Regions from separate parts of the Mesorhizobium sp. ArgA1 genome, predicted to be linked through region 4. Evidence: predicted binding sites of a transcription regulator. Region 4 holds the regulator's gene; each other region holds the start of a gene.
The links. Region 4 encodes PhoB, which activates phosphate uptake and scavenging genes when phosphate is short. Its sites were predicted from a motif close to TGTCATNNANCTGTCAT; they were not measured.
Positions count from the first base shown of each region.

Region 1: the regulator PhoB is predicted to act here: its motif matches at 3,039-3,055, upstream of ACWGTI_RS22320 (alkaline phosphatase D family protein).
Region 2: the regulator PhoB is predicted to act here: its motif matches at 4,768-4,784, upstream of ppk2 (polyphosphate kinase 2).
Region 3: the regulator PhoB is predicted to act here: its motif matches at 4,759-4,775, upstream of phnC (phosphonate ABC transporter ATP-binding protein).

Region 1 covers NZ_JBSKBQ010000011.1:121,673-129,525, reverse strand. The annotation lists gene ppa (inorganic diphosphatase) at 1-256, shown strand, start outside; partial or broken gene ACWGTI_RS22335 (hypothetical protein) at 262-854, opposite strand; gene ACWGTI_RS22330 (TetR/AcrR family transcriptional regulator) at 898-1,509, opposite strand; gene ACWGTI_RS22325 (MFS transporter) at 1,588-2,871, shown strand; gene ACWGTI_RS22320 (alkaline phosphatase D family protein) at 3,126-4,700, shown strand; gene ACWGTI_RS22315 (hypothetical protein) at 4,878-5,156, opposite strand; gene typA (translational GTPase TypA) at 5,354-7,183, shown strand; gene ACWGTI_RS22305 (DUF1062 domain-containing protein) at 7,239-7,853, opposite strand, start outside.
Region 2 covers NZ_JBSKBQ010000003.1:444,454-452,306, forward strand. The annotation lists gene ACWGTI_RS12025 (polyhydroxyalkanoate depolymerase) at 38-1,246, shown strand; gene ACWGTI_RS12030 (DUF1330 domain-containing protein) at 1,311-1,637, opposite strand; gene ACWGTI_RS12035 (winged helix-turn-helix transcriptional regulator) at 1,814-2,509, shown strand; gene ACWGTI_RS12040 (dihydrofolate reductase family protein) at 2,940-3,587, shown strand; gene ppk2 (polyphosphate kinase 2) at 3,787-4,707, opposite strand; gene ACWGTI_RS12050 (aldo/keto reductase) at 4,951-5,994, shown strand; gene ACWGTI_RS12055 (glycosyl transferase family 90) at 5,997-6,968, opposite strand; gene ACWGTI_RS12060 (hypothetical protein) at 7,147-7,305, shown strand; gene ACWGTI_RS12065 (DUF982 domain-containing protein) at 7,357-7,614, opposite strand; gene ACWGTI_RS12070 (GntR family transcriptional regulator) at 7,698-7,853, opposite strand, start outside.
Region 3 covers NZ_JBSKBQ010000001.1:1,027,737-1,035,589, forward strand. The annotation lists gene ACWGTI_RS04980 (carbon-phosphorus lyase complex subunit PhnI) at 1-642, shown strand, start outside; gene ACWGTI_RS04985 (hypothetical protein) at 645-842, opposite strand; gene ACWGTI_RS04990 (alpha-D-ribose 1-methylphosphonate 5-phosphate C-P-lyase PhnJ) at 902-1,810, shown strand; gene phnK (phosphonate C-P lyase system protein PhnK) at 1,807-2,583, shown strand; gene phnL (phosphonate C-P lyase system protein PhnL) at 2,586-3,293, shown strand; gene ACWGTI_RS05005 (DapH/DapD/GlmU-related protein) at 3,290-3,907, shown strand; gene ACWGTI_RS05010 (DUF1868 domain-containing protein) at 3,996-4,706, shown strand; gene phnC (phosphonate ABC transporter ATP-binding protein) at 4,847-5,695, shown strand; gene phnD (phosphonate ABC transporter substrate-binding protein) at 5,784-6,692, shown strand; gene phnE (phosphonate ABC transporter, permease protein PhnE) at 6,751-7,707, shown strand; gene phnE (phosphonate ABC transporter, permease protein PhnE) at 7,710-7,853, shown strand, end outside.
Region 4 covers NZ_JBSKBQ010000001.1:1,315,231-1,323,083, forward strand. The annotation lists gene xylF (D-xylose ABC transporter substrate-binding protein) at 1-1,034, opposite strand, end outside; gene ACWGTI_RS06440 (ROK family protein) at 1,305-2,546, shown strand; gene phoB (phosphate regulon transcriptional regulator PhoB) at 2,547-3,236, opposite strand; gene phoU (phosphate signaling complex protein PhoU) at 3,253-3,957, opposite strand; gene pstB (phosphate ABC transporter ATP-binding protein PstB) at 3,999-4,823, opposite strand; gene pstA (phosphate ABC transporter permease PstA) at 4,841-6,157, opposite strand; gene pstC (phosphate ABC transporter permease subunit PstC) at 6,154-7,614, opposite strand; gene ACWGTI_RS06470 (substrate-binding domain-containing protein) at 7,711-7,853, opposite strand, start outside.

The sequences.
Region 1 (7,853 bases), on a different contig from region 4:
CTTGATCATGGAAGACAATGCCGGCCAGGACGAGAAGATCATCGCCGTGCCGTCGCCGAAGCTGACGCTGCGCTACGAAAACGTCACCGAATACACGCAGCTGCCCGAGATCACCCGTGACCAGGTTCAGCACTTCTTCGAACACTACAAGGATCTGGAGCCCGGCAAATGGGTGAAGATCGAAGGCTGGCACGATTCCAAATACGCCAAGAAGATGATCGTCGACGCGATCGCGCGGGCGAAGGCGGCTAAGTAGCCCGCTCAGTTATCCACCCTGCCAAAGGCCGGGACGTTGCCGATGACGGTGTGCTTGTCCTTGCCGCAGGCAAAGGTCCTTGCCTTTTCGTCGGCCAGCTTGCGCGCCTGGTCATTGGCTTGCGGGTTGCCGGTGGCGAGCACCAGGCCGATTGTGCAGCCGTCGCGGGCATCCATCTGGGCGACCTTGGCGACGAGCAGCACTTCGGTCGGCTTGTTCTCGTCCTCGGGGTTGCTGATCGAGCGGCGGTGGATGACGGGAAGGGAACGACGACGTCGCCCTTGGTCTCGATACGCCACTCGACCTTGGCGCCTGACGAATTGAATCCGGAAAAGCTCTCCCAGACCGTCGTCATGTCGCTGCTGGGCGGGAAGCCGTAAAACAGCGACTCACGGGCGTCGTCATAGGCGATCAGCACGGGAAAGCCCTTATAGCCGGAGCAGGCGAGTTCGGCCCAGTCGCCGTCGCCTTCCTCAGCTTGCGCGTAGGTGGCGCAATCCTTTTGCGAGTCGAGGTCGGTGTAGACGCTGGATATGCCATCGGCATGGGCTGCCTGGCAGAAACCGGCAAGGACAAGCGAGAGCAGAAGAGTGCGCATGGCGGACAACCCGTTTCGAGCTGCCGCAGCGTATCGTCAAATGTTATTTCTTCAAGCTCGCCTCAATCAGCAGGTCCGCGTTGCGGGCGACCGATGCCGCCGGGCCGCCGAGGCCGAACAGCTGGCCGCTGATATAGGCGCCTTCGATCAGGAGCAGCAGGCCGTCGCCCAGTGTGTCAGGGTCCTGCGCACCCATCGCTGCGGCCATGGCGCGCAGGCGGTGGCGCAGCTCCTGCTTGTTGGCTTCGCTGACGACGCGCGCCGGATGGCCGTGTTCGGGATATTCCACCGCCGCGTTGGTCATGCCGCAGCCGCGATAGGCCGGTCTTTGCGTGCGCTTGCCGACGCGGGTCAGGAAAGCCTTGAGCTGTGCGCGCGGGTCGCCGGGATGGGCGGCCACGGCTTCGTCGAAACGCTCCCAATATTCGCGGTCATATTGCCTGAGGTACGAGGCGGCCAGTTCGTCCTTGGAGGGGAAACTGCGGTAGAGGCTGGGCTTTGTGACGCCGGCGCGCCTGACGATCTCATCGACGCCGATCGCCCTTATGCCTTGCCGGTAGAAAAGGTCGTAGGCCACGTCGAGGATCTTGTCCGCTGCCTTCGGGGCCGGCGGTGCCTCGCTGATCGACGCTTCAACATTTTTGTCCGATGACATGCAAACAACCCGCTTGACAATGTTACTGACCGGTACGTATGTAGGCCATCACCTCATTGCAACGTACCGGTCAGTAACATGATAGCTCAATCCCGTCCCTTTGGCCAGCGCTACGCTTTCGTCGTGGTCGGCGTCATCTTCCTCTGCCTGCTGATCGCGGCCGGTCTGCGTTCCGCGCCCTCCGTAATGATGCTGCCGTTGGACAAGAGCTTCGGCTGGGGACGGGATACCGTTTCGATTGCCGCTGCCATCGGCATCTTCCTCTATGGCCTGACCGGACCGTTTGCTGCAGCGCTGATGGAGCGGATCGGTCTGCGCCGTACGCTGCTTGCCTCGCTGATGATCATGTCGGGCTCGACCGCTCTCAGCCTGCTGATGACCGAGCCCTGGCACCTGTTCCTCACCTGGGGCGTGTTTTCCGGTATCGGCTCGGGTGCTGTTGCCACCGTGCTCGGCGCCACCATCGTCAACCGCTGGTTCAAGACCAATCGCGGTCTTGTCATGGGCCTGATGTCAGCCTCCAGCGCCACCGGCTTGCTGGTGTTCCTGCCGCTGCTCGCCTCGCTCGCCCAGTCCGGCGGCTGGCAGCCGGTCGCCATCGCCGTCTCTGTCGCCACCGCCTGTCTGTTGCCGCTGGTCTGGCTGCTGGTGCCGGAGCGTCCGGCTTCGATCGGCATGGTGCGCTATGGCGCCGAGGCCGATGACGTGCCGCCGGTGTCGCCGGCATCGCAAGGCAATTTCCTGGCGCATACGCTCAACACGCTGCGCCGCGCCGCCGGCACCCGCGTCTTCTGGTATCTGTTTGCCACCTTCTTCATCTGCGGTTTCACCACCAATGGGCTGGTCGGCACGCATCTGATCTCCTTCTGCGGCGATATGGGTATCGCCGAGGTGCAGGCTGCCGGCCTCTTGTCGCTGATGGGCATCTTCGACCTGATCGGCACGACGCTGTCGGGCTGGCTCACCGACCGTTTCGACCCGCGCAAGCTGCTCGGCGTCTATTACGGCATTCGCGGCCTGTCGCTGATCTATCTGCCCTATTCCGGCTTCTCCGCGACCAGCCTGATCATCTTTGCGGTGCTTTACGGTCTCGACTGGATCGCCACCGTGCCGCCGACGCTGAGGCTCGCCAACGAAGCCTTCGGCGACCGCAGCGGCCCGCTGGTGTTCGGCTGGATCGTCGCCGGCCACCAGGTCGGTGCGGCAACCGCCGCCGCCTTCGGCGGCACCATGCGCGAGCTGCAGGGCAATTACGAACTGGCCTTCCTGATCGCCGGCATGACCGCGATCATCGCAGCCTGTATCTCGCTGCTGATCAATACCAGCAGGCCGGCGTTCGAGCCGGAGCCGCAGGCGGCTTAGAGCTGGTCTTCCCCTTCTCCCCTTGTGGGAGAAGGTGTCGCCGAAGGCGACGGATGAGGGGTGTTCCAGGGAACGCAGACGTCTCACTCCGCTGGAACACCCCTCTTCCGTCTCGGCGCTACGCGCCGATCCACCTTCCCCCACAAGGGGGGAAGGAAGAGGTTGGTTGTTATCAAACCTTCATCATCCCGAGATGCTCCTGAAACATTGACGCCGGAGTTTGGCGGCTTCGTTCAAGCCATCAGGAGACAGCCATGAACAAGATCTCGTTGACCCGCCGCGCCTTCGTCACATCAGCGAGTGCGGCCGGTCTGCTCGGCGCATCGGGCCTCGCTTTGCCCTATTATTCGCGCGCCAGCCAGCGCCCGGCCTTCACCCATGGCGTCCAGTCCGGCGATGTCGATGCCTCGAGCGGCATGGTGTGGACGCGCACGGACCGTCCGTCGCGCGTCATGTTCGAAGTGTCGTCGACGGAGAATTTCGCCAATGCCACCCGGTTGGCGCCGCTCGACACCTCGCCGGCCAGCGATTTTACGGTCAAGCGGCTGCTCACCGACCTCGCTTCCGACCAGGACATTTTCTACCGCATGACGGCCGCCGATCTCTCGGACATCAATGTCGTCTCCGAGCCGATCGTCGGGCGCTTCCGCACCGCGCCCGCCTCGAAGCGCGACATCAAATTCGCCTGGTCGGGCGACACGGCCGGCCAGGGCTGGGGCATCGACGAGACCGGCATGAAGACCTACGCCACCATCGCCAAGCATACGCCCGACTTCTTCCTGCATTCCGGCGACACGATCTATGCCGATGGCGCCATGAAGGATGAGGTTGACCTGCCGGGCGGCGGCAAATGGAAGAACGTCGTGCTCATCGACGGCAAGCGCAAGGTCGCCGAGACGCTGGACGAGTACCGCGACCAGTGGAAATACAACATGATGGACAAGAACGTCCTCGCCTTGAGCGCCATCTGCCCGACCTTCTACCAGTGGGACGACCACGAAGTGCTGAACAACTGGTCGGATTCGAAGAATCTGAGCGCCGACAGCCGCTACACCGAAAAATCCATCCATGTGCTGGCGGCCCGTGCGGCGCGCGCCTTCCATGAGATGACGACGATCCGCTACGAGCCGTCGGAACCCGGCCGCGTCTATCGCAAGATATCTCACGGGCCGCTGCTCGACGTGTTTTTCCTCGACATGCGTTCCTATCGCGGCCCCAACGGACCTGACATGCAGGATACCATGACGCCGGAGTCCCGCATGCTCGGCGAACAGCAGACCAAATGGCTGAAGCGCGAGCTGGCCAACTCCAAGGCGACCTGGAAGATCATCGCCGCCGACATGCCGCTTGGCCTCGTCGTCTGGGACGACGGCACCAAGAAGGTCGGTGCGGAAGCCGTCAGCAATGGCGACAATGGTCTGCCGAAGGGCCGCGAGCTCGAGATCGCCGACCTGTTGCGCTACATCAAGAACGCCGGCATTACCAACACGGTGTGGCTGACGGCCGACGTGCATTACACAGCCGCGCATTACTACAACCCCGACAAGGCGCAGTTCCAGGATTTCAATCCGTTCTGGGAATTCGTCTCCGGCCCGATCCATGCCGGTACGTTCGGCCCCAACGATTTCGACATGACCTTCGGGCCGGAGCTGAAATTCATCAAGGCGCCGATCGCCGAACAGGGCCAGAACCTGCCGCCATCGGCCGGCCTGCAGTTCTTCGGATTGGTGGATATTTCAGGCGCTACCGAGCAGCTGACGGTGCGGCTGATGGATCGTGACGACAATGAGCTCTACAAGGTGACGCTGGACCCGGTGCGGTCGGCTTAGGCTGACTTTGATCTTCCCCCTTGAGGGGGAGATGGCCGCGAAGCGGTCAGAGGGGGTCGGTTCGACAGGGCTCAACCTTCAATCGCAGCGCAGGAGGTCGGCGCTTCACGCGATACAACCCCCTCTGTCGCCTTCGGCGACATCTCCCCCTCAAGGGGGGAGAGGGGGCAGCGCCCCTCAATCCGGATAGCAAACCGTCGGAATTTTCGGCCAAACCGCACTGTCGCAGCCGGCTAGCTGCTGCCTCTGCTTGAAAGACGCGCTGACCGGGCCGGTCACCACGGGGTCGACGCCGTCTGGGGCGTCGGCAAACATCTGTTCGGCCGTCTGGTCGGATGACGAAGCGGGATTGGCTTCCTTCAACGTCGCGGCCGATTGGGCGGCATTGGCGGCCAGCAGGCCAGCGAATGCGACCGAAGCGATGAGTGGCCAAAATCGGTTGAGTTTGTCGGTCATGAATTTCGAACTGCCCGGGCCCTGAAAGGTTCCCGCCTTGGTTAACAAAACCATCTCACACCGAGATGCTTAAGATTTGATGAGTATTTGGTGATGCGCCTCCTCTTTCGCAATTGCGAAAAACCCTGTATGAGCCGCGCAACCGAAAGAGGCGGCGCCTTTTGGCCTGCTGCCTGCAACGCTCCCGAGACCACAACATGAAAATTCGTAATATCGCGATCATCGCGCACGTCGACCATGGAAAGACCACCCTTGTCGACCAGCTTCTGAAGCAATCCGGGTCCTTCCGCGACAACCAGCGCGTCGCCGAACGCGCCATGGATTCCAACGACCTCGAAAAGGAACGCGGTATCACCATCCTGGCCAAGGCGACCTCGGTCGACTGGAAGGATACCCGCATCAACATCGTCGACACGCCCGGACACGCCGATTTCGGCGGCGAGGTCGAGCGCATCCTGTCGATGGTGGATTCGGCCATCGTGCTGGTCGACGCCGCCGAAGGCCCGATGCCGCAGACCAAGTTCGTTGTCGGCAAGGCGCTCAAGGTCGGCCTGAAGCCGATCGTCGTCATCAACAAGATCGACCGCCCGGACGCCCGCCATGTCGAGGTGGTCAACGAGGTGTTCGACCTGTTTGCAGCCCTCGACGCCACCGACGAGCAGCTCGATTTCCCGATCCTCTATGGTTCGGGCCGTGATGGCTGGGTCTCGGAAAACCCCGAGGGCCCGAAGGACCAGCAGCTTTCGCCGCTGTTCGACCTCGTCATCAAGCATGTGCCGGAGCCGACGGTTCATCCCGGCCCGTTCCGCATGATCGGCACCATTCTGGAAGCCAACCCCTTCCTCGGCCGCATCATCACCGGCCGCATCGAATCGGGTTCGCTGAAGTCCAACCAGGCGGTCAAGGTTCTGCACCATGACGGCACCCAGATCGAAACCGGCCGCGTCTCCAAGATCCTCGCTTTCCGCGGCCTCGAGCGCCAGCCGATCGACGAAGCCCAGGCGGGTGACATCGTCGCCATTGCCGGCCTGTCCAAGGGCACCGTTGCCGACACCTTCTGCGACCCGTCGGTGACTGAGCCGCTGCATGCGCAGCCGATCGATCCACCGACCGTGACCATGTCGTTCCTGGTCAATGATTCCCCGCTCGCCGGCACCGAAGGCGACAAGGTGACTAGCCGCGTCATCCGCGACCGCCTGCTGCGCGAAGCCGAAGGTAATGTCGCGCTGAGGATCGAGGAATCGCCGGACAAGGATTCGTTCTTCGTCTCCGGCCGCGGCGAATTGCAGCTGGCCGTGCTGATCGAGACGATGCGCCGCGAAGGCTTTGAAATCGCCGTGTCGCGTCCGCGCGTCGTCATGCAGAAGGGCGAGAACGGCGAATTGCTCGAGCCGGTCGAAGAAGTCGTCATCGACGTCGACGAAGAGCATGCCGGCGTCGTCGTGCAGAAAATGTCGGAGCGCAAGGCCGAGATGGTCGAGCTGCGCCCCTCCGGCGGTAACCGCCAGCGCATCGTCTTCCACGCGCCGACGCGAGGCCTGATCGGCTACCAGTCGGAACTGTTGACCGACACGCGCGGCACCGCCGTGATGAACCGACTGTTCCATGCTTATGAACCCTACAAGGGGGAACTGCCCGGCCGCACCAATGGCGTGCTGATCTCCAACGAGCAGGGCGAGTCCGTCGCCTATGCCATGTGGAACCTGGAAGATCGCGGCCCGATGGTCATCGATCCGGGCGTCAAGGTCTATCAGGGCATGATCATCGGCATCCATAGCCGTGACAACGACCTCGAAGTGAACGTGCTGAAGGGCAAGAAGCTGACCAACATCCGCGCCGCCGGCAAGGACGAGGCGGTGAAGCTGACGCCGCCGATCCGCATGACGCTGGAGCGCGCGCTGGCCTGGATCCAGGATGACGAGCTGGTCGAGGTGACGCCGAAAACCATCCGGTTGAGAAAACTCTATCTCGATCCGAACGAGCGCAAGCGGTTCGAGAAGTCGGCCAAGGTGGTCGGCGCGGCATGATCGCCTGATTGTCTGGATTTAAGAGGGGAGAGGCACCGGTGCTTCTCCCCTCTTTTCATTCACCCACGGCAGCCGAGATAATGGCTCTGCGATCCGGTTCGCCGGTCAGGTCGATGCGGATGGTCGTTCCCTCACGAGCTGGCTTGCGCAAAGCCTTGGCCCCTTCCTGATCATCAACCACCAGCAGTCGCTTCCCCTCCAGTGCCTGGAGTCGCGATCGCGAGATGCCGAGCTCGCCGGCGAGCAGCCGGTCGAGCCGCAGCGATGTCGGCAATTCCAGCCCAAGCCTGAGTTCCAACGCGGTCGCGCTATCGCCATTGTCGCCGAGCCTCTGTTTGTGAACGACGACGTCGGAGAATTCCTCGACGCGACCCACCCGGCTGCGCAGTGCGACAACATCGAAGGCATGGCGGCGCGCTAGGGCCGGATCGTTGCTTTCAAGGGCTGCCAGCAGCGTTGGTTCGATGTCGCGGCGGTTGCAACGTTCGAAAACGCCGAAATTCCACGAATTGTCGCAGTCGATGCAGCGGTAGATCAGCCAGACATCGATGCGCTTGCCATTGGCGTTGACGCGGAATTTGTCGCTGCAGCGATAGGCTTTCAAAGTGCCGCAGCGGCTGCAGTTTATGAGAGGTCGAGGTGCGATTTCGGGTGCAATTGCCCAGTGGAT
Region 2 (7,853 bases), on a different contig from region 4:
ACTGCCACATGGCGGCTTCGGAACGGGATGCATCTCGATGCTGTACCAGGCCTACCAGCTTCAGGACGACCTCATCGCCCCGTCGCGTTTTTTCGCCGATCTCTTGCGCTCGGCGATGAGCGGCATGGTTTCAGGTGAAAGCGTAAAGCAGCGTCTTGCCGCCGGGCTGGAGATGATCGGCCGCTTCAAGCTCACCCATACGCGACCGGATTTCGACATCAGATCCGTCAGGGTCGGCAATCGCGACGTGCCGGTCACCGTCGAGACAGCGCTTGAGCTGCCGTTCGGGACGCTGCTGCGCTTCGCCAAGGACATGGATACGCGCCAGCCCAAGGTGATGGTGATCGCCCCTTTGTCGGGTCATTTCTCGACGCTGCTGCGCGGTACGGTGGAGACGCTGCTGGAAGACCACGAGGTCTACATTACCGACTGGGCCAATGCCCGTGACGTACCGCTCGTCGCCGGCCGCTTCGGCGTGGACGACCATGTCGACTACATCATCCGCTTTCTCGAAGCGATTGGCCCGGGCGCGCACATACTGGCGGTCTGCCAGCCCTGCGTCCAGGCGCTTGCCGCCGTCGCTGTCATGTCCGAGGACAAGCACCCTGCGACACCGCGCTCGATGACGCTGATGGCGGGGCCGATCGATCCGCGCGAGAGTCCGACCAAGGTCAACGAATTCGCCGTCAGCAAGTCGCTGGCGTGGTTCCAGAGTTCCGTCATTTCGCGCGTGCCGTGGCGCCATGCCGGCGGCGGACGCCGCGTCTATCCGGGCTTTCTGCAGCTTGCCGCGTTCATGGCCATGAACATGGACCGCCACAAAAAGGCCCAGCAAAAACTGCATGACCATCTGGCGGCCGGCGAGACCGCCGAGGCCGAGAAGATAAAAACCTTCTACGACGAGTATCTGGCGGTGCTCGACCTCACCGAAGAATTCTATCTCGAAACCATCGACCGCGTGTTCCAGAAGGCGGAGCTCGCCACCGGTACGTTCACGTTCCGCGGCAGCCCGGTCGATCCGGGCGCGATCCGCAACACGGCGCTGCTGACCGTCGAGGGCGGGCGCGACGACATCTGCGCCCTCGGTCAGACCTCGGCAGCGCATGAATTGTGCCGGTCGCTGCGTCCGCATCTGAAGCGCCATCATTTGCAGGCCAATGTCGGCCACTACGGCGTCTTCAACGGCAAGCGCTGGGAGCGCGAAATCTATCCGGCCGTGCGCAATCTCATCCTGTCGATGGAATAGGCTTTGCCCACAGGAACGCTGAAGAGATAGCCGGAACCCGGAAAGCCCGGGTTCCGGCCTTTCCTTACGCCTTCGGCAAATAAGGGATCGTTCCGGCCAGATCGGTATCGTCGATCAGCTGGAAGCGGCTGTCGCTGCCCTTCTGGCGTTCTGCCACAAACGGGGCGTATTGCGGATCGTTGGTGAAGGCTTCGGCTGCCTTTGCCGACGGAAACGCCATGATGGCGATCAGGCTGGTGTCGAGCGGCTTGCCTTCGAGCGTCTTCACATTTCCGCTGCGGGCGAGATATTTGCCGCCGTGCTTGTGCACGAGGTCGTGCACCGAAGCGGCGTAGGCCGGCACCCATTTGTCGTCCTTCACCTTGATGTCTGCGATCACGTAAGCGGTCATTGTCTAACTCCTCATGGATCGGCGCCGGACTGCCCGGCGACGTGACCGCTGCCTCGCATGCCAGTGCCGAACCGCTCCAGTCACCGAACTGTACCAGGGGTGCCGGTACAGCTTCTGTACTGGCTGGATGCCGGTTTTCTGAATAAGGTCCGGCAACATCATTTGGAGATCGCCACATGACACAAGCCGGATACAAGCAGTTCTGCCCGCTCTCCATGGCGGCTGAGTTGTTGTGCACACGCTGGACCATGGTGCTGCTGCGCGAACTGGTGGCGGGATCGACCCGCTTCAACGACCTGCGCCGCGGCGTACCGAAAATGTCGCCAACTCTTCTGTCGCAACGGCTGAAGGACCTTGAAGCCGGCGGCATTGTCGAGCGCACCGAGATCGAATCCGAGAAGGGTGTGTTCGAATACCGGCTGACCGAGGCGGGTCGGGATTTGCGCCCGGTGGTCGAGGCGATGGGGTTCTGGGGCCAGAAATGGGTCGAGGCCAGGCTCTCGCTCAGGAATCTCGATCCATCGCTGCTGATGTGGGACATGCGGCGCAACCTGAACCCCAGTCCGCTGCCGGACGGGCGCACCGTGATACAATTCCTGTACCATGACCTGCCGGCGTCGAAACGCTCGTGGTGGTTGATCGTCGAGAAGCGGGGCGAGGTCGATCTGTGCTGGTACGATCCGGGCTTCGACGTCGATCTCTATGTCTCGACGGACCTGTGCACCATGACCTCGATCTGGATGGGGCTGACGACGGTGCACAAGGAACGCGACAAGATCAGCCTGACCGGCGATCTCGATGTCGCCGGCAAGATGCAGACCTGGCTCGGCCTGAGCCCATTTGCGGTGATGCCGAAGCGCGTCGCGGCCTGAGGCCGGCTTGCCGTCATAGGCGCCGCAAATTTGCTGACCTACCGCGCAAGCGCTCTATATTCGTAGGTGCTGGGGCGACGCCGCGTCGGGACCCTGTCTGTCAGGTCAACCACGCGGATCCATTTACCGGCGTCCCCTCGCAAGGTGACCTTACGGCCGATCACCTTTTCGGCTGCTCCAAACGGTGTACTGGCCTGCGTTTCCTGACTCTCCTGGACGACATCTCCGTCCATCGTCTCGACCCGATACGCCTTCATCTCGTGCGCTCCCCGGCTCAGGGCATCACCGGAGGTTAACGCAGTGGCCTTCGCCGTCAAGTATTAGCATAACCTAATGTTGAGTAGTCCCCACAAAAACCGCTTGCAAACTGCAACCAGTGTGATTAAAAGCCAACCACTCGCAAATACGACCGGTTACCTCGGAGGCTCTCATGTCCAAACTTCGTGTGAATGCATTCACCCTGTCGCTCGACGGCTACGGCGCCGGTCCCGACCAGACTCTGCAAAATCCGCTCGGCGTCGGTGGCGAAGATCTGCATAAATGGATGATCGGCACCCGCACCTTTCGCAAGATGGTGATGGGCAAGGAAGGCGGCACCACCGACACCGACGATGACTTCGCCGTCCGCAGCTTCGACGATGTCGGCGCCTGGATCCTCGGCCGCAACATGTTCGGGCCGATCCGCGGCGAGTGGCCGGACGAGAACTGGAAAGGCTGGTGGGGCGACAACCCGCCCTACCATGTGGCGACTTTCGTGCTGACCCATTACAAGCGCGATCCGATCGAAATGGAAGGCGGGACGGTGTTCCACTTCGTCACCGACGGCATTCATTCGGCGCTCGAACAAGCCAAGGCAGCGGCTGGCGGCAAGGATGTGCGCGTGGGCGGCGGCGTCTCGACCATCCGGCAGTATCTCCAGGAGAAGCTGATCGACGAGATGCACCTGGCGATCTCGCCGGTGCTGCTCGGCAAGGGCGAGAACCTGTTTGCCGGCCTGGATATGCTGAAGCTTGGCTATCAGTGCACCGAACAGGTGGCGACGGAGCTTGCCACGCATGTGACGATCAAGCGGGGTTAGTGCAGGCCTCTTTCTCCCCGTTCACGGCCGCAAGGGGGGAAAATGTCCGGCAGGACAATGAGGGGCGGCGCGCCGGTTCGGGATTGAGTGGCCAGCATGGCAGCGACAGCAAGGGGGCACCCAATCCTTAGGTTAGCGCTGCCCCTCATCCGCCCTTCGGGCACCTTCTCCCCGTGAAACGGGGAGAAGGAAAGAATGCTCAATACTTCTCCGGCACGTAAAGCTCGCGCGGGAGCACCTGGCGCTCGTATTCCGGATTGAACACCCGCTCGGGCAGCGTGATCTCCTCGTGCGGCACGTCCTCGTAAGGCATCTGCTTGAGCAGGTGGTCGATACAGTTCAGCCGCGCCCGCTTCTTGTCGTTGCCTTCGACGATGTACCACGGCGCCTCGGGAATATTGGTGCGGGCAAACGTCTCTTCCTTGGCCTTGGTGTAATGCTCCCAGCGCACGCGCGACTGCAGATCCATCGGCGACAGTTTCCACTGTTTCATCGGATCGTGGATACGCATCAGGAAGCGCATCTGTTGTTCCTCGTCGGTGATGGAGAACCAGTATTTGACCAAAGTGACGCCTGAGCGGACCAGCATGCGCTCGAACTCCGGCACGTCGTGGAAGAATTGCTCGACCTGATCCTGGTCGGCAAAGCCCATCACCCGCTCGACGCCGGAGCGGTTGTACCAGGAGCGGTCGAACAGCACAATCTCGCCGCCGGCCGGCAGATGCGGCACGTAGCGCTGGAAATACCATTGCGATTTCTCGCGCTCCGTCGGCGCCGGCAGCGCCACGACACGAGCGATGCGCGGGTTGAGGCGCTGGGTGATGCGCTTGATGACGCCACCCTTGCCGGCGGAATCGCGGCCCTCGAAAATCACCACCAGCTTTTTCTTGTGATAGGCGACCCAGGACTGCAGCTTGATCAGTTCCGACTGCAGGCTGATCAGGTCGCGAAAATACTGCATGCGATCGATCGATGGCGGATGCGCGTTCTTGTAGATCTTGGCGATCTCCAGCGACAGCGCCGGCTCCGACATTTCCAGCTCATAGTCTTCGTCGAGTGTGTCGGCGAGTTCGGCTTCGAGCCAATCCCTGGCTGGAGAATTCTGCTTCAACTCGGTCATTTCCACTGCTCCGCTTGCCGACTGACATGAAACCCTGAGCCGACTTGATATAGGCCGGCAATGACGGTTTTATTGCAAGCCGCCGGCCGGTCGATCACGGCACAGATCGGCGAGGCATTGCCAAACCGTCGCCGTGGCATGGCGACAAGCCGCTCAAATTGTCCTACAAATGGCGGACCCGTTCTGGCTTCCCGCCCTTCCCTGCTAAATCTGCCTCCCCCACTAAAATCACGAGGATCTGATATGGAATACCGCACGCTTGGCCGTTCAGGCCTGAAGGTTTCGACGCTGACGCTGGGCACCATGACCTTCGGCGGCAGCGGGCCGTTCGCCGCCGTCGGCAATTCCGATCTCGCGGAGGCATCGCGCATCATCGACACCTGCATCGATGCCGGCATCAACCTCATCGACACCGCCAATGTCTATTCGAACGGCCTGTCGGAAGAGATCATCGGCGAGGCGCTCGGCGGCAAGCGCAAGAACGATGTGCTGATCGCCTCCAAGGCGCGCATGCGGATCGGCAAGGGCCCGAACGACGAAGGCCTATCGCGCCATCATCTGATCCGCGAATGCGAGAAGAGCCTGAAGCGCCTCAGAACCGATGTCATCGACATCTATTTCCTGCACGAATGGGATGGCACGACGCCGCTCGAGGAAACCATGTCGGCGCTCGACACGCTGGTTGCCCAGGGCAAGATCCGCTATGTCGGCTGCTCCAACTATTCCGGCTGGCAGGTGATGAAGGCGCTCGGCATCAGCGACAGCCAGCACCAGCCGCGCTTCGTCACCCAGCAGATCCACTACACGCTGGAAGCGCGCGAAGCCGAATATGAACTCTTGCCGATCTCGGTCGACCAGGGCCTTGGCGTGCTGGTGTGGAGCCCGCTCGCCGGTGGCCTTTTGTCAGGCAAATACCGCCGTGACAGCCCGACCGCGCGCCAGCTCGGCGGCTGGTCGGAACCGCCGATCCGCGACGAGGACCTGCTGTGGCGGATCGTCGATGTGCTGGTCGACATCGGTGCGGCACGCGGCGTTTCGGCGGCGCAGGTGGCGCTTGCCTGGCTGCTCGGCCGGCCGGCCGTCAGCTCGCTGGTGATCGGCGCCCGCAACGAGACCCAGTTGAAGGACAATCTTGCCGCAGCAGCACTCGCCCTCACCGCTGACGAACGCGACCGTCTCGATGCCGTCAGCCGGCCGCAGGTGCTCTATCCCTACTGGCACCAGCAGTTCACGGCGAAGGACCGGTTCGGTCCAGCCGATCTGGTGCTCGACCGCAGCGCCATCTGACGCTAGCCCGCGATAAACCGCCAGACCTCCGGATCGGGCTCGATCTGGCCGCTGAGCACGAAATATTTGTAGAGCACGAGCAAGCTGATCGCCTGCTCGGCCTGCTCGTTGGTGAATTTGCGGCAATAGGCGTTGGCCGCCGCAACGATACGCTGGGCTTCGGCCGGATGCTTCTCGAGGTGGTGCACCCGCTCGGCCAGATCGCTGAAATCGGGCGCCAGCGGCACATAATGGACATCGGGCTCGAGCTGGCCCTCGGCGAACCAGGTCTCATAGGTCGGTGGCGGCATCAGGCAGAGCGAATTCGAACTCATGATCCATTTCAGATTGGTCGCGACATCGTTGCCTTCGAGCGAGATGATGTAGCGGTAGCGTCGCTGCTGATCGATGCTGAGATAAGGCTTGCGGTATTCCGGAGGCGCCGTTGCCCTTGGCGTGCCGACATCGCAGATCGGCAGGTCGCGGGCGGCCTCCAGCAGCAGGGTGCGGATCGGATTGTTGAGTTCGCCGCGCCAGACGACGAGCGGATGCTTGTCGGCGAAGGCGACATCGTCGGCCGGCATGTGAAAATGACGGAACTTGTTCAGCTTGAACAGGACGCCGTTGCCGTTGTCGCCGATGATCGGCCGGTCCTTGACGATCGACGGCATCTTCGGCACTTCAATGACGTCGCCGAATTCCAGGTCGATGCGCAGACCCGGATCGAAATAGCGGGTGAACTCCTTCAGATCGTAATAGTACATGCTGCGGTCCGTTGGCAGCCGGCTGACCGGCACAGCCTCGGGGCTGGGTATGAAGGGCTGCCGCAGCGCGTTGTAGTAGTTGAGCCGCTGGCGGACCGATCCATCGGAAAGCCTGGCCTGATCGAGCAGACGACCGAGCTGACGCCGGAACAGGACCGGCGGCGCGATGTCGCGCATGGCGTTGCGCGCATAATAGATCAGCTTCTGTGCGTTTCTTTGAAGCGTGGCCATCGGTCGTTTTGATTCGAAATCGGTCGGCGGCGGCTCCAGCAACTGTCCCGCAGCCTTTTCTAAACCATTGTGTTAGCCATCACGCAAGTCCAGAACCGCTGGCATCTGCCCTCCCGGCGCTGTTGTGTTTGCCGGCCAATGCTTCTAGGCAGGATCAGGTACAGCGAAAGGAAACGATATGGCGCGACCACCGAACTACGGTCAGGAACGCAAGGAGCGCGACCGGCAGAAGGCCGCCAAGAAGGCGGAGAAGCTTGCCGCCAAGGTCGCAGCCAAGGAGCGTTCCAAGCCTGAGAACGAGGCCGGTTCCGAAACCGATACTGAAACGGAAGAATAGCCAAACAGGACGGGAGAGATCCGGCCCCGCAACGGGCCGGAGCCGCTGCGATCAGGCGGCCTTGTCGCTGACGAAGACGTTGACTTCGCGCGCCGCGGCTATGAAGGCGCGCCTTGCGATCATCGCGGGCTTGTCGCCGGCAATCGCATCATGACAGGCCTGCAGCGCCTCGCGGTGCTTGGGGCTGCGCTTGCCAGGCCAGCTGTTGAGCAGGTAATCGGACGCCTCGCGGGCCGTGCGCAGGAGCTGATTGGCTCCCCCCGTGGCCGACTTTACGGTCACGGGCGTTTCAAACCGGTTGTTTTCCATGGCCGCTCCTTACGCCATCGGCGTGCGCGAAGCGAGGCGGAAAAGACGATCTTGTCCGCGTTCTATCGTTTTCGTGATTCTTATCAGGCGGCGACGACGGCAAATCCCCTGGCGCGCAGGCCACGGCGGTCATTGTGCAGCGACGTCACCAGGCGGTCGCGGCTGCCAACAATATGGGCGGAAAGCCGCGCTGCCGCTGCGTCGGCGTCACCTGCCCGCACCGCCGCCAGAATGGCATG
Region 3 (7,853 bases), 290 kb from region 4:
CTCGCCCGCGAAGGCTTGATCGAGCCGGATGGAGAGATGCCTGGGGATCATGTCCCCGGCGACATCACCCGCGAGCCACTGGAATTTCCGATGGCGCGCGACATCCGGCTGCAGGCGCTGTCACGTGGCGACGAAGGGTTCCTGCTGGCGCTCGGCTATTCCACCCAGCGCGGCTATGCCCGCAACCACCCCTTTGTCGGCGAGGTCCGTATCGGCGAGGTCGAGTTGGAGCTCGACGTGCCGGAGCTGCCTTTCGCCGTGCCGCTCGGCAGCGTTCGCGTCACCGAATGCCAGATGGTCAACCAGTTCAAGGGTTCGGCCAAGGCGCCGCCGCAATTCACCCGCGGCTATGGCCTGGTCTTCGGCCAGAGCGAGCGCAAGGCGATGGCCATGGCGCTCTGCGACCGCGCGTTGCGGGCAACCGAACTCGGCGAGGATGTCGTGGCCGCCGCGCAGGACGAGGAATTTGTCATCTCACACTCCGACAATGTCCAGGCGACCGGCTTCGTCGAACATTTGAAACTGCCGCACTATGTCGACTTCCAGGCCGAGCTCGATTTGGTGCGCCGCATGCGCGCCGAATACGAGGCGCGGGAAAATGCGGATAGGGCGGCCGAGGACAAGCGGGAGGCGGCGGAATGATTTCAGCCGTCTCCGCTGCCACCATGACCAGCGCTGTGGTGGCCATTCAGCGCCTCGTTCCACTCTTTGCTGCCAGTGATAGCCTCACCACTCGCGCTTTCCTTTGGCGCGGGGAGAAACATCTTCCGCAGCGCGAAGGCCGCAACTGCGGCGAACACCAGCAACAGCACGCCAACATGCATCCAACCGGTCGAGTCCATCAGGGTCTTCTCCCGCGTCCTGGATGCCAAATCCATACCACAGAGCGGACGTGATCGCCATGACCGACATCGCCACCTACAACTTCGCCTATCTCGACGAGCAGACCAAAAGGATGATCCGCCGGGCGATCCTGAAGGGCATCGCCATCCCCGGCTATCAGGTGCCGTTCGCGTCGCGCGAAATGCCGATGCCCTATGGCTGGGGCACCGGCGGCGTGCAGGTCACCGCCTCGATCATCGGCCCTGACGATGTGCTGAAGGTCATCGACCAGGGCGCCGACGACACCACCAATGCGGTCTCGATCCGCGCCTTCTTCAAAAAGGTCGCCAATGTCGCCGTCACCACCGACACGGCGACCGCCACGATCATCCAGACCCGCCACCGCATCCCCGAGCATCCGCTCAGCGCCGGCCAGGTGCTGGTCTATCAGGTGCCGATCCCCGAGCCGCTGCGCTTCCTCGAACCGCGCGAGACCGAGACGCGCAAGATGCATGCGCTGGAGGAATATGGCCTCATGCATGTGAAGCTCTACGAGGATATCGCCAAACACGGCCGCATCGCCACCACCTATGCCTATCCGGTCAAGGTCGAGGGCCGCTATGTCATGGACCCGTCGCCGACGCCGAAGTTCGACAATCCCAAGATGCACCGCTCGCCGGCCTTGCAATTGTTCGGCGCCGGTCGCGAAAAGCGCATCTATGCCGTGCCGCCCTTCACCGATGTCGTCAGCCTCGACTTCGAGGATCATCCGTTCGAGGTCCAGACCTTCGACCAGCCCTGCGCGCTGTGCGCGGCCGAGAATGTCTATCTCGACGAGGTCATCCTCGACGACCATGGCGGCCACATGTTCGTCTGCTCCGACACCGATCATTGCGAGAAGCGGCGCGCTGACGGCCATCGCGGCCATCTTGCCCCGGAAATCTCGGAAACCCATTCTACCCCGGAAAAATTGGAGCCGGCGCAATGACCGACGAACCGCTGCTGCGCGTCTCGGCGCTGTCCAAATTCTACGGCTCGCGCGTCGGCTGCGAGAACGTTACCTTCGATCTTTGGCCAGGCGAAGTCCTGGCTGTCGTCGGCGAGTCCGGCTCGGGCAAGACGACGCTGCTCAACTGCCTGTCGACACGGATGTTGCCTTCCTCCGGCACCGCCAGCTACCGCATGCGCGACGGCCAGTTCCGCGAGCTCTACCGCATGAGCGAGGCCGAGCGCCGCTTCCTGATGCGCACCGACTGGGGGTTCGTCCACCAGAACCCGGCCGACGGCCTGCGCATGACGGTATCGGCCGGCGCCAATGTCGGCGAGCGGCTGATGGCGGTCGGCGATCGCCATTATGGAAAAATCCGCGCCACCGCCGTCGACTGGCTGTCGCGCGTCGAGATCGACGAGGACCGCATCGACGACGAGCCGCGCGCCTTTTCCGGCGGCATGCGCCAGCGCCTGCAGATCGCCCGCAACCTGGTGACCGGGCCGAGGCTGGTGTTCATGGACGAGCCGACCGGCGGCCTCGACGTCTCTGTGCAGGCGCGCCTGCTCGATCTGCTGCGCGGACTGGTCACCGATCTCGGCCTCGCCGCCATCGTCGTCACCCATGACCTCGCGGTGGCCAGGCTTCTGTCGCAGCGCATGATGGTGATGAAGGACGGCCGCGTCGTTGAAAGCGGTCTCACCGACCGCGTACTCGACGATCCGCGCGCGCCTTACACGCAGCTTCTCGTTTCTTCCATTCTACAGGTGTGACCATGCCGACGCCCCTCGTTGTTTCCGACGTCGCCAAGAGCTTCACCATGCATCTGCGCGACGGCATTAAGTTGCCTGTCGTCGCCGGTGTCTCCTTCTCGATCAAGGCGGGCGAATGCACCGTGCTCGGCGGCCCGTCCGGCGCCGGTAAGAGCTCGATCCTCAAGATGCTCTACGGCAATTATGCCGTCGACGAGGGCCAGATCATCGTCCAGCACAAGGACAGCCTGATCGATCTCGCCAACGCCAGTCCGCGCACGGTGCTTGCCGTGCGCCGGCAAACGATCGGCTATGTCAGCCAGTTCCTGCGCACCGTGCCGCGCGTTTCGGCCCTCGATGTCGTCGCCGAACCATTGGTCGAGCGCGGCGCGGAACGCGAGGCAGCCAGAGCCAAGGCACGCGCCTTGCTGGCGCAGCTCAACCTGCCGGAAAAACTCTGGGCGCTGCCGCCGGCGACCTTCTCCGGCGGCGAGCAGCAGCGCGTCAACATCGCGCGCGGCTTCATCACCGAGCACCCGATCCTGCTGCTCGACGAGCCGACCGCATCGCTCGATGCCACCAACCGCGACGTGGTGATCGAACTCATCGCCACCAAGAAGGCGGCTGATGTCGCCCTGCTCGGCATCTTCCATGACCACGATGTGCGCGAGGCGGTTGCCGACCGCATCATCGACGTCACCGCTTTCGCTCCGGGAAAAATCGCGGCATGACGAGAAAACTGTCGGAAACGCCGCTGATCCATCCGACGGCGGAGGTCGAGAATTCGACGCTCGGCCGCTGGACCGAGATCGCCGACCGCAGCCGGGTCTCGGAGAGCATTCTCGGCGACTATTCCTACATGATGCAGGATTGCGCCGTCTGGTGCGCAACCATCGGCAAGTTCTCCAACATCGCAGCCGCCGTGCGCATCAACGCCACCAACCACCCGACATGGCGGCCGACGCTTCATCACTTCACCTATCGCGCCTCCGACTATTGGGACGACGCCGAGCACGAGAGCGAATTCTTCGCCCAGCGCCGCGCCAGGCGCGTCGCCATCGGCCATGACACCTGGCTCGGCCACGGCTCGACCATCCTGCCCGGCGTCACCGTCGGCGACGGCGCCGCGGTCGGCGCCGGCGCGGTCGTGTCGAAGGATGTCGCGCCCTACACCATCGTCGGCGGCGTGCCGGCAAAACCGATCCGCGAGCGCTTCGACCGCCGCACCGCCGAGCGCTACCAGGCGCTCGCCTGGTGGGATTGGGACCACGCCCGCCTGCGCGCCGCGCTCGACGATTTCCGCGAGCTCGAGGCGGAAGCCTTCCTGGACAAGTACGGCGCGTAGCCCATCACATTGTCGTCATAAGACCAGCCCGATTCACATCTCTGACACAGGAGTCGGACAGGAGGCGGTGTTCCCTTTGGAGATCGCAATGCCCCAAACTATCAGACCCTCGCTCGCCGGCTATTTCGAAGGAACCAACCCCAAACCACCGGTGCATCTCGGCACCCGCTACGACACGTCAGGCAATTTCCTGCCCGAACCCGGCAACACGGTCGTCAGCCATCTCGTGAACGGCTCACCGTCCGAAGCGGTGGTCATCGAGGTGCGCGAGCGCATGCTTGCCATGCCCGACGCCGATCGCCTCGCCTTCACGCCCATATCCAGCCTGCACATGACGCTGTTCCAAGGCATCATCGAATATCGCCGCCGCCTGCCCTACTGGCCGCAGGACGTGCCGCTCGACACCAGCATCGAGGACATGACCAACCTCTATCTGGAACGCTTGAAAGGCTTCGAGGGCCTCGCCCCGTTCAACATAAAAGTGATAGAGGTCGTGCCGACCGGTCTCACCGTTGCCGGTGCGACCGATGACGATGTGCGCGCCATGAGCGCATGGCGCGACGCGCTGTCGGTGCCGTTCGGCTATCGCCATCCCGATCACGACAGCTATGCCTTCCACATCACCTTTGCCTACCAGATCCGCCGTCTTGCCGACGACAGGGCGGCCGCATGGCAGGATCTGTTCGAAGACTGTCTCGCTCGGTTCTCCCGGCAGGCCCCGGTGATCGAACTCAAGGCCCCGGCATTCTGCAGCTTCAGGGACATGAAGCATTTCGAGGAGCTGCTGGTGCTGGGCTGACCATTGCGCACCAGTCACCCGTCGCCTACGGGCCTGTGGGTGGTAACAAAACTGACATCAATCCGACACCGCAGGTTCATGCGGCTGCGCTAGCGAGGGTTAACGGACCTTCAAACTGCGACTGGACTGGAAGCTACGCCATGTCAGCAACCCTCGAAATCCGCGGCGTCTCCCGCCGATTTGGCAAGAACACCGCCGTCAGCGCCATCGACCTGTCGATTCCGCAGGGTCAGATGGTCGGAATCATCGGCCGTTCCGGCGCCGGCAAATCCACCCTTCTTCGCATGATCAACCGTCTCATCGACCCCAGCCAGGGGTCGATTTTTTTTGACGGCGCCGAGGTTTCCCGGCTGCGCGGCTCGCCGCTTCGGCGCTGGCAGCGCGACTGCGCCATGATCTTCCAGCAGTTCAATCTTGTGCCGCGCCTCGATGTGCTGACCAATGTTCTGCTCGGTCGGCTCAATCATCGCTCGACCTTCTCCAACCTGCTTGGCATGTTTACCCGCGCCGAATGCGCCGAAGCGATCGCAGCGCTTGAACGTCTCGACATTGCCCGCACCGCATTGCAGCCGGCCGGCACGCTGTCCGGCGGCCAGCAGCAGCGCGTCGCCATTGCCCGCGCCATGATGCAGCAGCCCAAGGTGCTGCTCGCCGACGAGCCGATCGCTTCGCTCGACCCGCTCAACGCCAAGGTGGTGATGGACTCTTTGCAGGACATCAATCTGCGCGAAGGCATCACCGTCGTCACCAATCTGCACACGCTGGACACCGCCCGCACCTATTGCAACCGTATCATCGGCATGGCGGCCGGCAAGATCGTCTTCGACGGCCCGCCGGAAGCACTCAACCGCGAAGCCGTACGCCAGGTCTATGGCGCCGACGCCAATGGCGCCGAGATCTCCGAGGCCATCACCTCAACCAGCATCGCTTACAAGCAAAAGATCGAAGCATCCGCCAGCCCGCTCGAACCCGCATTCCCGGGTTACTGAGCGGCTGGGATCGCCGGCCCGCGTCAAGGGCATCTGTCAAAATCAAGAACGCTGCCGGCGCGGGGCCGGAATCTACAGGAGAGATAAAATGTTCAGGAAGATGGTTTTCAGCGCCGTTTCGGTGCTCGCCATGGCCACCAGTGCCGCTCATGCGGCCGACATGAAGGAATTCCGCGTCGGCATCCTCGGCGGCGAGAACGAGACCGACCGCCTGCGCAACTACCAGTGCCTGGCCGACCATCTGAAGACCGAATTCGGCTTCGAAAAAGTGTCGTTGTTCCCGGCCGCCGACTATGACGGCGTCATCCAGGGCTTGCTCGGCGGCACGCTCGACTTCGCCGAACTCGGCGCTTCCGGTTATGCCAGCGTTTACATCAAGGATCCGAAGGCGGTCACCCCGATCCTCACCACCCAGCAGACCGACGGCGCCACCGGCTATTATTCGATCGGCCTGGCGCTGAAATCCTCCGGCATCACCGACATCAAGTCGGCCAAGGGCAAGAAGCTCGGCTACGCCGATCCGGATTCGACCTCGGGCTACCTGATCCCTCTGACCCAGATCCCGAAAGACACCGGCGCTTCGAATGAAACCTTCTTCGCCTCGACCCAGTTCAATGGCGGCCATGAGAACAACGTGCTTGCCGTCCGCGATGGCAAGGTCGACGTGGCCGTCGACGATTCCTCGGGCATCGGCGACTTCAAGAACGGCTACACCTCCGGCACCTTCCACAAGGAAGTTGCCAAGGGCGCCGTCGACCCCAACGACTTCGTCGAAGTCTGGCGCTCGGGCCTGATCCCGAACGGCCCGCTGGTCGTTCGCACCGCGCTCGGCGACGAGATGACCGCCAAGCTCACCGCCTTCTTCACCGACCTGCCGAAGAAGGACAAGGCCTGCTTCGAGGGCGTCGAAGGCGGCGACTTCACCGGCTACGTTCCGGTCAAGCCGGACTTCTACAGCGTCATCGTCGAAGCCCGCAAAGCTGCTATCGGCGGCTGACGGCAAAATCGAAAAGGGCGGCGTTGCCAAGCGCCGCCCTTTTTGCATGTCCACGATCATGACCATCTCAGCCACAGTCCGCTCTGACACGACCTTGCAGGTAGCCAGTGCCTGGCGCCGCCAGCTCTCGTTGCGGCGGCTTTACACCCTCCTCGGCATCGCCCTGCTGCTGGCCGCGACGCTTTCCAGCATGTGGTTCGCCGACGAGGCCAATGCCGGTCACTTCTTCGACCGGCTGCCGCATATTCTCGATTTCCTGAGCTGGCTGATCCCCAAGGACTGGAACGATGTCTGGCGGGCGCTGTTCGACATCGCCTCGCCCAATGACAAGGGTACGCAGGAATACAACTTCCCGCTCGGCCGCGTCTATGTCTGGGGCAGCTTCTACATCCCCGAATATTTCGAGCTGATGCTGACCACTGTGAACGTGGCGCTGGTCTCGACCTTCATCGGCTTCATTTTTGCCGTGCCGTTCTCCTTCATCGCCGCACGCAATTTGACGCCGCATCCGGCGTTGCGCCTCGTCGTCAAGCGCTTCATGGAATTGCTGCGCGCCTTTCCGGAGATCGTCATTGCCGGCCTGTTCGCGGCCATCGTTTCGACCGGTCCGATCGCCGCCATCATTGCCATCGGCCTGCATTCGATCGGCGCGCTCGGCAAGCTGTTCTACGAGATCAACGAGAACATCGACATGCGCGCCGAGGAAGGCCTGAGGGCCGTCGGCGCCAACTGGTTCGAGCGGGTGCGCTTTGCCGACCTGCCGCAGGTACTGCCCAATTTCATGTCCTACACACTGCTGCGCGTCGAGATCAATGTGCGCGCGTCGACCATCATCGGCGCCGTCGGCGGCGGCGGCATCGGCGAGGAATTGAAGCTATCGATCTCGCGGGGTTTCGGCGCCAAGACGCTGGCGCTGGTGCTGCTGCTGTTCACGACGATCTTCATCGTCGACCAGTTCTCCGCCTGGCTGCGCCGCAAGCTTGTCGGCGAGCAGGCTTTTCTGATGAGCGCCTAATCATGGCAACGATGACCGCCGAGCAAATATCGTCCATCGAGGAGCGCTATCCCCAGGTGTTCCCGCGGCCGGCCTACAAGCGCTTTGGGCCGCTGTTCCTGTTCGCCGGGATCGTGCTCTACCTCGGCTACGCCTTGTGGTTCTTC
Region 4 (7,853 bases):
CAGGCAGCGACGCTGCCGGCGGCGACACCCGCGCAGACTTCGTCCTTCTTGATCCAGCCGGCGTCGATGACGACGTTGAGGTTGTCCTTGGTGATGGCAACCGGGGTCAGGAACAGCGACTTGACGGTGTTGCCGCCAGGCGTGGTGAAGTCCTTGGCTCCGGCAATGTCGCCGGTCTTCTTGCCGTCGGCGAGCTGCGAGGCGATCTCGGCGGCGTTCTTGCCGAGTTCGCGCGCATCCTTCCACACCGACACGGTCTGCGTGCCGAGCGCGATGCGGTTCAGCGCGGCATGGTCGCCGTCCTGGCCCGAGACCGGGACGGTTCCGGCCAGGCCCTGCGCCGTCAGCGCGGCGACGACGCCGCCGGCGGTACCGTCATTGGCCGCGACCACGGCATCGACCTTGTTGTCGTTGGCGGTCAGGAACTGTTCCATGTTCTTCTGGGCGTTGGCCGGCAGCCAGCCATCCGTGTAGGCCTCGCCGACATTCTTGACCTTGCCGGAATCGATGGCTTCCTTGAGCACTTCCATCGAGCCCGAGAACAGGAAATCGGCATTCGGGTCGGAACCCGACCCCTTGATGAAGACGTAGTTGCCTTCAGGCTTCGCCTTGAACACTTCGCGGGCCTGCATGCGGCCGACTTCCTTGTTGTCGAAGGTCAGGTAGAAGACGTCCTTGTTCTCGATCAGGCGATCATAGCCGACGACCGGGATGCCTTCATCCAGCGCCTTCTGCACCGCCGGGCCGATGGCCGAGGCGTCCTGCGCCAGGATGATCAGCGAGTTGGCGCCCTGCGAGATCAGGCTTTCGACGTCGGTCAACTGCTTGCCGGGATTGGACTGCGCGTCGGCGGAAATGTACTTGTCGCCGGCCGCCTCGATCGCCGCCTTCATCGCCGCTTCGTCGGTCTTCCAGCGCTCTTCCTGGAAGTTCGACCACGACACGCCGATGACCTTGTCCTTCGCCTGCGCGACCGACACCAGCGTCAGCGACATGGCGACACCCGCCAGCATGGCGGCTGCAAATCTGTTCATGATAATCCTCCCTGCGCCGCGCGCGGCGCGACAAAACTGGCCCGAAGGCCGGCACACAGAGGCTCTATTTTTTCGAGCCTCGAAAAAATACTGGTCCAACGGCGAGACCCTGTCAACATCGATTCTGATGGAATCTGATGGCCTCAGTGAATTTTTTCGGGACTCGCAATAAACAATGACAGCGCGGCCTGCTTCTGCCAATATTTGCTGGTGTCACCGACCGCCCTCACTATCATGAGGCGGGAGGAGGACCGGGAGGAAACAAAAAAGATGTCGGTTGGAATCCGCCACGACGATCTGCGCCGTCGCAACCGTGCGATGGTGATTTCGGCCGTGCGCCGGGCCGGCCAGCCGTCGCGCACCGAGATCGCGGCGACCACTGGCCTCAGCCATTCGACCATATCGGCAATCTCGTCCGACCTGATTGCGGAAGGCATCCTGGCCGAGAGCAAGCCAGGCGAGACCGGCGCGCTGAAACGCGGCCGGCCGCAAGTCGGCCTGGGCCTCAATCCGGAAGCGGCGGCGGTGATGACCGTGGTGCTGTCGCTTAATTTCCTTTCCGTCACTGTCATCGACTATGCCGGCCAGGTGGTCGCCGAGGAGCAGCGCCGGCTGGATACGTTGACCATGCCGCGCGACGAGCTGATCGGCGAATGCACGGCAATCGTGCGGCGGCGGCTCGAGGACCCCGACCTCGATGTCCAGAGCATCGCCCGCATCGCCATGGGCATCCAGGGCATCACCGATTCGCAGGCGCGCGCCATGCTGTGGTCGCCGATCACGCCGCTGACAGACATTGCATTCGCCGACATACTGGAAGCGGAATTCGGCATACAGGCCACCATGGAAAATGATTGCAACATGATGGCGGTGGCGCTGCAATGGCGCCAGCCTGAGCGCTATCGCGATGATTTCATCGCCATCCTGCTCTCGCACGGCATCGGCATGGGGCTGGTGCTGAAGGGCGAGCTGTTCACCGGCACCCATTCGTCGGGCGGCGAGTTCGGCCACATGATCCATCGGCCCGGCGGCGCGCTGTGCCGCTGCGGGCGGCGCGGCTGCGTCGAGGCTTATGCCGGCAACTACGCCATCTGGCGCAGCGCCAAAATGATGAGCGAGGATGCCGAACCGGTCGATGTCGGCGACGCCGACATGCGGGCGTTGGCTGCACGTGCCCGCGAGACCGATGGCCCCGAGCGCGAAGCCTACCGCAAGGCCGGCGAGGCGCTCGGCTTCGGCCTCGGCAGCCTGTTCGCGCTGATCGATCCGGCACCGGTCGCGATGGTCGGCGTCAGCGCCGCCGCCTTCGACCTGATCGAGCCGGCGCTGCGCGGGGCGATCGCCCAGACCGCCGGCGGCCAGCACTCGAAATCGATCTCTTTCGACACCGAGCCGAACGAATTGCCGCTGATCCGCGAAGGCTGCGCCATGCGCGCGCTGACCTTTGTCGACCAGGAGATTTTCGCGCCGGGCGTGCAGGCGCGAGCGGGCGCTGGAAAGAGCGTTGCCTGATCAGTCTTCCCTGATCGCATACCCCGCGCCACGGATGGTGCGGATCACATCCGGCATGCGGCCATTGTTGACAGCTTTGCGCAGGCGCCCGACATGCACGTCGACCGTGCGCTCGTCGATATAGATCGTCTCGCCCCAGACATTGTCGAGCAACTGGCTGCGCGAGAACACCCGGCCGGGGTGGCGCATCATGAATTCGAGCAGCCGGAACTCGGTCGGCCCCAGCCGTATCTCGCTCTTCTTGCGGTAGACGCGGTGCGACTCGCGGTCGAGCACGATGTCGCCGACCTTGAGCACGCTGGACAGAACTTCGGGCTTGGCGCGGCGCAGCAGCGCCTTCACCCGCGCCATGAACTCCGGCGTCGAGAACGGCTTGACCAGATAGTCGTCGGCGCCGGTGGACAGGCCGCGCACGCGGTCGCTCTCTTCGCCGCGCGCGGTCAGCATGATGATCGGCAGCCGCTCGGTCTCTGGCCGCATCCTGAGCCGGCGGCAGAGCTCGATGCCCGACACCGCCGGCACCATCCAGTCGAGCACCAAGAGATCCGGCACGTTTTCCTGCAGCCGGATTTCGGCCTCGTCGCCGCGTGTCACCACCTCGACCTGGTAGCCTTCGGATTCGAGGTTGTAGCGGAGCAGCACGCCCAGCGGCTCCTCATCCTCCACGACCATGATGCGTGGCGCAATCATCAGCAGTTCACCTTTATCAGGGCGATGTGGCCATCGCCGTTTCGTCCTGCTTCGGGCGATTGGCGGGCAATTGCTGGCCGGTCAGCACATAATACGCATTTTCGGCAATGTTGGTGACATGATCGCCGATGCGCTCCAGGTTCTTGGCGCAGAACAGGAGATGCGTGCAGGCCGTGATGTTGCGTGGGTCTTCCATCATGTAGGTCAAAAGCTCGCGGAACACCGAGGTGTATTTGACGTCGATGCGCTCGTCGTCATTCCTGAGCTTCGCCAGCGCTGCCGCGTCTGCCGCAGCATATTCCTCGACAACCCCCTGCACCTGGATCAGCACCAGCTGCGCCATCGCATCGATGGAATGCGACAGGTCGCGCGGCGTGACGCTCAAGCCGACGGTGCCGACACGCTTGGCGATGTTCTTGGCGAGATCGCCGATGCGTTCGAGGTCTCCGGCCATGCGGATCGAGCCGACCACGGCGCGCAGATCGTTGGCCATCGGCTGGCGTTTGGCGATCAGCGTGATGGCGCGGTCGTCGAGTTCGCGCTGGCGCGCGTCCATGATGGCGTCGTCGGAAACGACGCGCTGCGCCAGCGCATTGTCCGAAGTGAGCAGCGCCTTGGTCGAGCCGCTCACCATCGAGCCGGCCAGATCGCCCATGTCGCGGATCAGCTTGCTGATCTGCCCCAGTTCTTCATCGAAGGATGCGACGGTATGTTCACCCATGATCCTGGTCCTCGTGCCTGAAAATTCAACCGCTGGACGGCTCAGCCGAAGCGGCCGGTAATGTAGTCCTGGGTGCGCTTGTCGTCGGGGTTGGTGAACATCTTGTCGGTGGCGCCCTCCTCGACCAGGTAGCCGAGATGGAACATCGCCGTGCGCTGCGACACGCGCGCCGCCTGCTGCATCGAGTGCGTGACGATGACGATCGTGTAGTTCTGGCGCAGTTCGTCGATCAACTCCTCGACGCGGGCGGTGGCGATCGGGTCGAGCGCCGAGCAGGGCTCGTCCATCAGGATCACTTCCGGCGACACGGCGATGGCGCGCGCGATGCACAGACGCTGCTGCTGACCGCCGGACAGGCCGGTGCCGGGCTCCTGCAGGCGGTCCTTGACCTCGTTCCAGATCGCCGCCTTCTTCAGGCTGGATTCGACGATCTGGTCCATGTCGGACTTGCGCTTGGCCAGCCCATGGATGCGCGGACCGTAGGCGACGTTTTCGTAGATCGACTTCGGGAACGGATTGGGCTTCTGGAACACCATGCCGACACGGGCGCGCAGTTCGACGACGTCGATGCTCTTGTCGTAGATGTCGTCTTCGTCCAGCGTGATCTTGCCGGTCACCCGCGCCGAATCGATGGTGTCGTTCATGCGGTTGAGGCAGCGCAGGAAGGTCGACTTGCCGCAGCCGGACGGGCCGATCAGCGCCGTCACCTGGTTCTGTCGGACGTCGAGGTTGACGTCGAACAGCGCCTGCTTCTCGCCGTAGAACACGCCGACCTTGTCGCCGCGCATCTTGATGACTTCGTTCGACTTGGCGTTCATTTTGTCGCCCACTGCGTTTTCAAGGGACTGTTCGGTCATGATGTTCATACCAAATTGCCTTTTTTCTACCAGCGCCGCTCGAACCGGCGCCGAAGCACGATCGCGGTGATGTTCATGGCCATGAGGAAGACGAGCAGGATGATGATGGCGCCGGACATGCGCTCGACAAAGGCGCGTTCGGCCTCGTTTGCCCACATGTAGATCTGCACCGGCAGCGCGGTCGCCGGATCGAAAGGCGTCTTCGGATAGTCGGCGACGAAGGCGACCATGCCGATCAGAAGCAGCGGCGCTGTTTCGCCGAGCGCACGCGCCAGGCCGATGATGGTGCCGGTCAGGATGCCGGGGGCGGCAAGCGGCAGTATGTGCTGGAACACCATCTGCATCTTCGAGGCGCCAAGGCCAAGCGCTGCCGAGCGGATCGACGGCGGCACCGCTGCAAGGGCGGCGCGCGTCGCGATGATGATGGTCGGCAGCGTCATCAGGGTGAGCACCAGGCCGCCGACGAAGGCGGCCGAGCGCGGCATGCCGAGGAAGTTGATGAACACCGCGAGGCCAAGCAGGCCGAAGACGATCGATGGCACCGCCGCCAGATTGTTGATGTTGACTTCGATCAGGTCGGTAAAGCGGTTCTTCTTGGCAAATTCCTCGAGATAGATCGATGCGGCGACGCCGATCGGCAGCGCCAGGAGAAGCACGATCACCATCATGTAGAACGAGCCGATGATGGCCACGCCCATGCCCGACGTCTCAGGCCGGCTGGAGGCGCCATAGGTGAAAAGGCCGGTGTTGAAATGTTCGGCCATCGCGCCGTCGGTCTTGAGCTTGTTCATCCACTCGATCTGCTGGTCGGAGACCTTGCGGCGCGCCTCCTCGACGCCGAGATCGATCTGGCCCTTGAAGGCCGAGTCGAGATTGGCCGCCGCCAGTATATTGACGTCGCGCGTCGTGCCGATCACTGACGGATCGGCCATGACGATGTCGCGCAGCTGGACGCGGGCGCCTTCCGACAGGAAGCCCTTGAGCTTCAGCATCATCGGCTTGTTGGCCGGATCGATGCCGAGCTTGGCGACCAGCGCGCTGTCGGCAAGCTTGGGATAGTTCGCCTTGATCAGCACGCTCGGATCGGTGGCGCGCTTGTTCGACGGGTCAATGACCTTCTCGTCAAAAGTGATCGGCAGCGTCACCGTCGTCTGCCAGAAGGCCGTGTAGCCTTTCGAGACGATGGTGATCAGCATGATGGCCAGGAAGGCCAGGCCGACCGAGATCGCAATCATACCGTAGATGCGGAACCGGCGTTCGGCGGCATAGCGCGCCTTCAGCCCGATGTCGCGGCGCGGACGCGCAACCGCACCCGCCATCGTGTCCAGGGGAATGTCGGTCATTCGTACTGCTCCCGGTACTTGCGCACGATGTAGAGGGCGACGATGTTCATCACCAGCGTCAACGCGAACAGCGTCAGGCCGAGCGCGAAGGCGACCAGCGTCTGCGGCGAGTTGAACTCGAGGTCGCCGGTCAGCTGGTTGACGATCTTGACGGTGATGGTCGTCATCGCCTCGAATGGATTGGCGGTGAGATTGGCGGCAACGCCGGCCGCCAGCACGACAATCATCGTCTCGCCGATGGCGCGCGACGCCGTCAACAGGATGGCGCCGACGATGCCGGGAAGTGCGGCCGGCAGGATCACCCGCTTGATCGTCTCGGAGCGCGTCGCGCCGAGGCCGAGCGAGCCGTCACGCATGGCGCGCGGCACCGCGGTGATGATGTCGTCGGACAGCGAGGACACGACCGGGATCAGCATCACGCCCATCACCAGGCCGGCGGTGAAGATGCTCTGGCCCTGGATGAAGGGCGAACCGCCGGTGAGTGCCGCCGACAGGTCGCGCAGGAACGGTCCGAGCGTGACCACGGCGAAGATGCCGTAGACGATGGTCGGGATGCCGGCCAGCAGTTCCAGCGCCGGCTTGACCACCGAACGTACGCTGCGCGAGGCATATTCGGACATGTAGACCGCCGACATCAGCCCGACCGGCACGGCCACCACCAGGGCGACGGCGGCGATGTAGAGCGTGCCGGCGAGCAGCGGGATCAGGCCGAACTGGCCCTGGCTGCCGCCGGAGCCGGCGGCGGCGAAACGCGGATCCCACACGGTGCCGAAGAAGAAGCTCATCGGCGACACGCTTTCGAAGAAGGTGATGGTCTGGAACAGCATCGACAGCACGATGCCGACCGTGGTCAGGATGGCGATGGTCGACGCCGCGAGCAGCCCCCACAGCATCAGCCTCTCGACATTGTTGCGCGCCCTGGCGCGCGGCGCGATCTGCCGCAGCGCATAGAAGGCGCCTGCGACAGACAAGGCCAAGGTGACGACGGCGCCGAACAGGCCGAGCCTGTCCTGGACCGTGTTCGCATCGGCGGCGATCGGGATCATGTAATCCTGCGTATCGCTGGCCAGCGCCACGCCCTTGGCGATGAGCAGCGGCTGCAATTCAGTGAAGGTGGCGGGAAGCGGCGTGGCGGCATCGAGCCGGCGCAGGCCCTTGGCGAGGCTCTTCACCAAGCTGACGTCGAGCGCTTCGCTGGCGACCTTGGAGTCGACAGTGCGCTCGGGCAGGGCGGCGTGGATGTGCCGGTCAAGATAAAAGGACGAGCCGATGTCCCAGACGGCGAGCAGCAGGACGGCAGGCAGGACGGCGAGCAGAAAGGCCCACCAGCCGTGATAGTGGGCGCGCGAATGCGGCTTTACCTTGCCGGTATCGTGCGCCGCGGCGCGCTGGCGGCCGATCACGAAGGCGACCACGCCGATGACAACGACTATGGCGAGTACGAGCAAGGACGACATCACCCACCCCTGGGAAAGTTCAGATCGCCGCCGCCGTTGCGGCAAGCGGCGAAATCAGGGCGCGGATTTGGTCCGCGCCCCGATCCGGTCAGTCGATTACATGGTCTTTCCGGCGGCGAAGGCGTCGCGCTGGCTCTGACGCTCGGCGTCGGGAGCCGAAACCAGGCCGTACTGCGCGAGCGGGCTTTCCGGGCCGATCATCTGGTCGTCAAGGAAGAACTCGACATATTCCTTGAGGC